2 regions of the Staphylococcus saprophyticus subsp. saprophyticus ATCC 15305 genome follow, and region 1 is predicted to be linked to the other one. Evidence: a T-box and tRNA genes for the amino acid it is inferred to sense, from the RefSeq annotation. Region 1 holds a T-box; the other holds one or more tRNA genes.
The links. The T-box of region 1 lies ahead of SSP_RS05635 (valine--tRNA ligase). A T-box ahead of a tRNA ligase gene usually reads a tRNA of that ligase, here a tRNA-Val.
Positions count from the first base shown of each region.

Region 1 (3,386 bases):
TGTAGAAAACGGCCATAAAGCACTGGAGAACCAAGTATCCAAGACATCTTCATCTTGTACCCAGTTTTCAATATCTTCTGGTTCATGCTCACCTACAAATATTTCACCAGTTTCCTTATGGTACCATGCTGGAATTTGATGCCCCCACCAAAGTTGTCTAGATATTGTCCAATCTCGAATTTCTTCCATCCATCGATTAAATGTTTTTTCAAAGCGGGCTGGAACAAAATCGATTCTGTCGTCTGTTTTTTGGTTATTTAATGCTTGTTCAGCAAGTGGTTTCATCTTAACGAACCATTGTGTAGATAAATAAGGTTCTACGACTGCACCAGAACGTTCAGAATGACCAACTGAATGTTCATGCTCTTCAATTTTAATGACTAGGTTTTCTGCTTCTAAATCTTTTACTAATTGTTCACGACAATCAAAACGATCCATGCCTTGGTATTTATCAGCTTTGTCATTCATCTTACCTGATTCATCCATGACAATAATACGCTCTAAATCATGTCGATTACCTATTTCAAAATCATTTGGGTCATGCGCAGGTGTAACTTTCATCGCACCACTACCAAATTCAATATCTACATATTCATCAGCCAATATTGGTAATTCTCTACCTACAATAGGTAAAATAACTGTTTTACCTATTACGTCTTTATAACGTTCATCATTCGGGTTAACCACAATTGCAGTGTCACCTAACATCGTTTCTGGACGCGTCGTTGCAATTTCAATATAACCATTACCATCTGCATAAGGATATTTAAAATGGTAAAATTTGCCTTGCACATCTTCATGTATAACTTCAATATCAGATAAAGCCGTGCGCGCAATAGGATCCCAATTAATAATATATTCGCCACGATAAATCAAACCTTTATTGTACATATCAACGAATACTTTTTTAACTGCTTTACTTAAACCTTCATCCAATGTGAATCTTTCTCTACTATAATCTAGACCAAGACCAAGTTTAGCCCATTGTTGTCTGATAAAGTTTGCATATTCCTCTTTCCAGTCCCATGCTTGCTCCAAGAATTTTTCTCTTCCTAAATCATGTCGAGATAAACCTTGTTCATTTAATTTTGCTTCTACTTTAGCTTGTGTCGCAATGCCTGCATGATCCATGCCTGGCAGATATAAGGTATCGTAACCCTGCATGCGTTTCATACGTGTCAATATATCTTGTAATGTTGTATCCCAAGCATGACCAAGATGTAATTTACCAGTTACATTTGGAGGCGGAATAACGATTGTATATGTTTCTTTAGATTGATCATCTTTTGCTTTAAAATATCCACTGTTTACCCATTGGTCATAACGTCCAGACTCAACTTCCCTTGGATTATATTTTGGTTTCATTTCCATGTGTTAAAATCCTCCTTAAAAATAAAAAATATCCGCCCTATCAAAATAGGACGGATATTCCGTGGTACCACCTAAATTCAAGAAATTACAAACTAATTTCAAGCACTTAATTACATGATTAACGCTCAAGCACGCTTTAACCTATTAAACAGATATCTTCATATGATTAGTGTTCAGTTAAAGTTCAATGTGGGCTACCTTCAATAAGTTAAATTGTACATTTTCAGCATTCTTGTACTCTCTGTTAAATTCAAGCCTATTTACTCTTCCCAGTAGACAATATTTATTTACTTAATTATAGTATAATGGATGTTAAAATAAGTCAATAAAATGGAGTGAAATTTATGAACGACTGTGCATTTGGTACCAAAGATCCGATCTATTTAAAATATCATGACGAAGTATGGGGGCAACCACTATATGATAGTCTCAAATTGTTTAAACTCTTAGCACTAGAATCTCAACATGCTGGTCTTTCATGGTTAACAATATTAAAGAAAAAAGAATCCTATGAACAAGCATTTTATGATTTCGATCCTCATCAAATTGTAAAAATGACAGATAAGGATATTGATCAATTAATGACTTTCCCTAATATCGTACATAACAGAAAAAAATTAGAAGCAATTGTAAGTCAAGCAAAAGGTTACTTTGAAATTGAAAAAGACTACGGTAGTTTCAGTGATTATTTATGGTCAACTGTTGATTATGAACCCATTAATTGTGGTTACAAACAACCTAGTGACCGAATTACTGTAGATGAACGTGCAACAAAACTTTCAAAATCTTTAAAAAGTTATGGGTTCAAATTTTTAGGTCCAGTAACAGTTTTTTCATTTTTAGAGGCTGCTGGATTGTATAATGCGCATTTGCAGTCTTGTCCAAACAAGCCGATTTATAACCATAACTAAATAATTAGATGATTAAAATTTGTTAAACTAAATTACTTGTAAAAGTGACTCGTATATATTCATAACCTATATGCTTATTTTTAAATTAAAAAATATTTTTCAATGATTTCATTTGTTATAAGTAAAATGAAATCATTAAAAAGTACATCGCTGTTTCATAATGTAATTAATAGATTATTTATTTTGTTGGCTTTCTGAATGCCACCATAATGAATCTTTAGGGTTTTCAACAGCTATTTTAAATTCTTTTTCATTAGAAACAGTTGGATAAGAGCCTTTTAAAGACTGTTTTGAAGTGTCTTTAAATAAAAACACGACAACTATAAGGCCAATAATACTCACTATTAACCAATAAAAGCCTGGGGCAAGGTTGTTTCCAGTTTCATGTACCAACCTTGTCGCTACTAAAGGTGTCGTACCACCAAACACAGACACTGAAATGTTAAATGTCCAAGACAGTGTTCTATAACGAACATTTGAAAAGAATAGTGTCGGTAGTGTGCCTGGCATTGTGCCTTCGTAGACTGATAATACGATACCGATCATTAGTAGACCTATAAATAAGAATATTAAGTTACCCATATTTAAAAATTGGAATGAAATTAATGATAATCCCCTTAAAATGTCTGATTATTATTTTATGCATTTTGTTTTCATTAAAAAATAACCTTCTATTCATAGAAGGTTATTTGTGAACATATTTCATTTTAAAATACCTAATCAAACTCAATAGTAAATCAATAAATTCTAATAGCTCTATGAATGTGATCTATCTATATATTTGAGTAAATGACCTAATAAAGGTGCAATTAAGAATAAAATAAAGAATATCCTAAAAATATGATAACTCGATATCAGCGCCACATCGGCACCTGTTTCAATTGCTACTAATACGATTTGGCTCATGCCACCAGGTGCAGCACCAAGGAACAATTCATTTACAGAATGATTAGACACCATCGAAATTAGCAACACCATGATAAAGGCAAGTAATATCAAAAGTACATTTTGAAATGCAATCGCAACTGCAATTCTCCCTTTCATTTGATCTAGCAACTTAGCTATTTGTAGACCAATGCGAATCATATAGATCACCTGGGCCGA
Region 1 covers NC_007350.1:1,147,009-1,150,394, reverse strand. The annotation lists gene SSP_RS05635 (valine--tRNA ligase) at 1-1,371, opposite strand, end outside; T-box leader at 1,415-1,657, opposite strand; gene SSP_RS05630 (DNA-3-methyladenine glycosylase I) at 1,716-2,282, shown strand; partial or broken gene SSP_RS05625 (MFS transporter) at 2,457-2,891, opposite strand; gene SSP_RS05620 (AbrB family transcriptional regulator) at 3,039-3,386, opposite strand, start outside.

Region 2 (3,386 bases), 180 kb from region 1:
GAGTGTTAGGCAAATCCGGCATTCTTAAGATTGAGCTGTGATGGGGAGAGGAAATTGTTTCCTCGAGTCGTTGATTTCACACTGTCAAGAAAAGCCTCTAGCTAGAATTGTGGTGCCCGTACCGCAAACCGACACAGGTAGTCAAGATGAGAATTCTAAGGTGAGCGAGCGAACTCTCGTTAAGGAACTCGGCAAAATGACCCCGTAACTTCGGGAGAAGGGGTGCTCTTTAGGGTTAACGCCCAGGAGAGCCGCAGTGAATAGGCCCAAGCGACTGTTTATCAAAAACACAGGTCTCTGCTAAACCGTAAGGTGATGTATAGGGGCTGACGCCTGCCCGGTGCTGGAAGGTTAAGAGGAGTGGTTAGCTTCTGCGAAGCTACGAATCGAAGCCCCAGTAAACGGCGGCCGTAACTATAACGGTCCTAAGGTAGCGAAATTCCTTGTCGGGTAAGTTCCGACCCGCACGAAAGGCGTAACGATTTGGGCACTGTCTCAACGAGAGACTCGGTGAAATCATAGTACCTGTGAAGATGCAGGTTACCCGCGACAGGACGGAAAGACCCCGTGGAGCTTTACTGTAGTCTGATATTGAAATTCGGCACAGCTTGTACAGGATAGGTAGGAGCCTGAGATACGTGAGCGCTAGCTTACGTGGAGGCGTTGGTGGGATACTACCCTCGCTGTGTTGGATTTCTAACCCGCACCATTTATCATGGTGGGAGACAGTGTCAGATGGGCAGTTTGACTGGGGCGGTCGCCTCCTAAAGAGTAACGGAGGCGCTCAAAGGTTTCCTCAGAATGGTTGGAAATCATTCATAGAGTGTAAAGGCATAAGGAAGCTTGACTGCGAGACTTACAAGTCGAGCAGGGTCGAAAGACGGACTTAGTGATCCGGTGGTTCCGCATGGAAGGGCCATCGCTCAACGGATAAAAGCTACCCCGGGGATAACAGGCTTATCTCCCCCAAGAGTTCACATCGACGGGGAGGTTTGGCACCTCGATGTCGGCTCATCGCATCCTGGGGCTGTAGTCGGTCCCAAGGGTTGGGCTGTTCGCCCATTAAAGCGGTACGCGAGCTGGGTTCAGAACGTCGTGAGACAGTTCGGTCCCTATCCGTCGTGGGCGTAGGAAATTTGAGAGGAGCTGTCCTTAGTACGAGAGGACCGGGATGGACATACCTCTGGTGTACCAGTTGTCGTGCCAACGGCATCGCTGGGTAGCTATGTATGGACGGGATAAGTGCTGAAAGCATCTAAGCATGAAGCCCCCCTCAAGATGAGATTTCCCAACTTCGGTTATAAGATCCCTCAAAGATGATGAGGTTAATAGGTTCGAGGTGGAAGCATAGCGATATGTGCAGCTGACGAATACTAATCGATCGAAGACTTAATCAAATTTTAAATGTTTTGTTTGGTTGAATCATATTTTACTTACTATCTAGTTTTGAATGTATAATTTCATACATTTCATTGTCTGGTGACAATGGCAAGGAGGTCACACCTGTTCCCATGCCGAACACAGAAGTTAAGCTCCTTAGCGCCGATGGTAGTCGGACTTACGTTCCGCAAGAGTAGGACGTTGCCAGGCAATTTATATGGAGGATTAGCTCAGCTGGGAGAGCATCTGCCTTACAAGCAGAGGGTCGGCGGTTCGAACCCGTCATCCTCCACCATTTATTTAATTTAGCCGGCCTAGCTCAACTGGTAGAGCAACTGACTTGTAATCAGTAGGTTGGGGGTTCAAGTCCTCTGGCCGGCACCATTTTGATGAGCCATTAGCTCAGTTGGTAGAGCATCTGACTTTTAATCAGAGGGTCAGTGGTTCGAGCCCACTATGGCTCACCATTATCATTTTAATATCGCGGGTGTGGCGGAATTGGCAGACGCACTAGACTTAGGATCTAGCGCCTTACGGCGTGGGGGTTCGACTCCCTTCACCCGCATATGCAGAAGTAGTTCAGCGGTAGAATACGACCTTGCCAAGGTCGGGGTCGCGGGTTCGAATCCCGTCTTCTGCTCCATTATTTTGCCGGGGTGGCGGAACTGGCAGACGCACAGGACTTAAAATCCTGCGATAAGTGATTATCGTACCGGTTCGATTCCGGTCCTCGGCATCATCCTATAAAAATTATGCGCCCATAGCTCAACTGGATAGAGTACTTGACTACGAATCAAGAGGTTATAGGTTCGACCCCTATTGGGCGCACTAATTTACGGGAAGTAGCTCAGCTTGGTAGAGCACTTGGTTTGGGACCAAGGGGTCGCAGGTTCGAATCCTGTCTTCCCGATTCCCTGAAAATTTATATATGGGGGCTTAGCTCAGATGGGAGAGCGCCTGCTTTGCACGCAGGAGGTCAGCGGTTCGATCCCGCTAGTCTCCACCATATTTAATACAAACTAAAATACAACGGCGGTGTAGCTCAGCTGGCTAGAGCGTACGGTTCATACCCGTGAGGTCGGGGGTTCGATCCCCTCCACCGCCACTAATTATTAGTTGTAAATTATATTTAGGACCTTTAGCTCAGTTGGTTAGAGCTAACGGCTCATAACCGTTCGGTCGCAGGTTCGAGTCCTGCAAGGTCCATATAATTTTGGAGGAATACCCAAGTCCGGCTGAAGGGATCGGTCTTGAAAACCGACAGGGGCTTAACGGCCCGCGGGGGTTCGAATCCCTCTTCCTCCGCCATCTTTATAATAATTGAATATAATTTATTTTTAGCTAATATTTGTGGAGGAATACCCAAGTCCGGCTGAAGGGATCGGTCTTGAAAACCGACAGGAGCTTAACGGCTCGCGGGGGTTCGAATCCCTCTTCCTCCGCCATTTATATTATTAACGCGGGATGGAGCAGTTCGGTAGCTCGTCGGGCTCATAACCCGAAGGTCGGTGGTTCAAATCCGCCTCCCGCAATTTTTAAAAGGTCCCGTAGTGTAGCGGTTAACACGCCTGCCTGTCACGCAGGAGATCGTGGGTTCGAATCCCATCGGGACCGCCATTTATTATGGTTCAGTAGCTCAGTTGGTAGAGCAATGGATTGAAGCTCCATGTGTCGGCAGTTCGATTCTGTCCTGAACCATTTTTAATGCAAGCCGGCCTAGCTCAACTGGTAGAGCAACTGACTTGTAATCAGTAGGTTGGGGGTTCAAGTCCTCTGGCCGGCACCATCTTTTTTGGAGGGGTAGCGAAGTGGCTAAACGCGGCGGACTGTAAATCCGCTCCTTCGGGTTCGGCAGTTCGAATCTGCCCCCCTCCACCATTTATTTAATTTAATAGGGGCATATTTCAACGGTAGAATAGAGGTCTCCAAAACCTTTGATGTGGGTTCGATTCCTACTGCCCCTGCCATGGCGGTTGTGGCGAAGTGGTTAACGCATCGGATTGTGG
Region 2 covers NC_007350.1:963,169-966,554, forward strand. The annotation lists rRNA gene SSP_RS04640 (23S ribosomal RNA) at 1-1,397, shown strand, start outside; rRNA gene rrf (5S ribosomal RNA) at 1,476-1,590, shown strand; tRNA gene SSP_RS04650 (tRNA-Val) at 1,600-1,675, shown strand; tRNA gene SSP_RS04655 (tRNA-Thr) at 1,689-1,764, shown strand; tRNA gene SSP_RS04660 (tRNA-Lys) at 1,772-1,847, shown strand; tRNA gene SSP_RS04665 (tRNA-Leu) at 1,864-1,945, shown strand; tRNA gene SSP_RS04670 (tRNA-Gly) at 1,949-2,023, shown strand; tRNA gene SSP_RS04675 (tRNA-Leu) at 2,031-2,116, shown strand; tRNA gene SSP_RS04680 (tRNA-Arg) at 2,135-2,208, shown strand; tRNA gene SSP_RS04685 (tRNA-Pro) at 2,217-2,290, shown strand; tRNA gene SSP_RS04690 (tRNA-Ala) at 2,311-2,386, shown strand; tRNA gene SSP_RS04695 (tRNA-Met) at 2,412-2,485, shown strand; tRNA gene SSP_RS04700 (tRNA-Ile) at 2,513-2,586, shown strand; tRNA gene SSP_RS04705 (tRNA-Ser) at 2,596-2,688, shown strand; tRNA gene SSP_RS04710 (tRNA-Ser) at 2,733-2,825, shown strand; tRNA gene SSP_RS04715 (tRNA-Met) at 2,839-2,912, shown strand; tRNA gene SSP_RS04720 (tRNA-Asp) at 2,922-2,997, shown strand; tRNA gene SSP_RS04725 (tRNA-Phe) at 3,006-3,078, shown strand; tRNA gene SSP_RS04730 (tRNA-Thr) at 3,091-3,166, shown strand; tRNA gene SSP_RS04735 (tRNA-Tyr) at 3,175-3,258, shown strand; tRNA gene SSP_RS04740 (tRNA-Trp) at 3,274-3,347, shown strand; tRNA gene SSP_RS04745 (tRNA-His) at 3,350-3,386, shown strand, end outside.
Region 2: it has a tRNA-Val gene. The T-box ahead of SSP_RS05635 (valine--tRNA ligase) is inferred to sense a tRNA for this amino acid. The anticodon was not compared.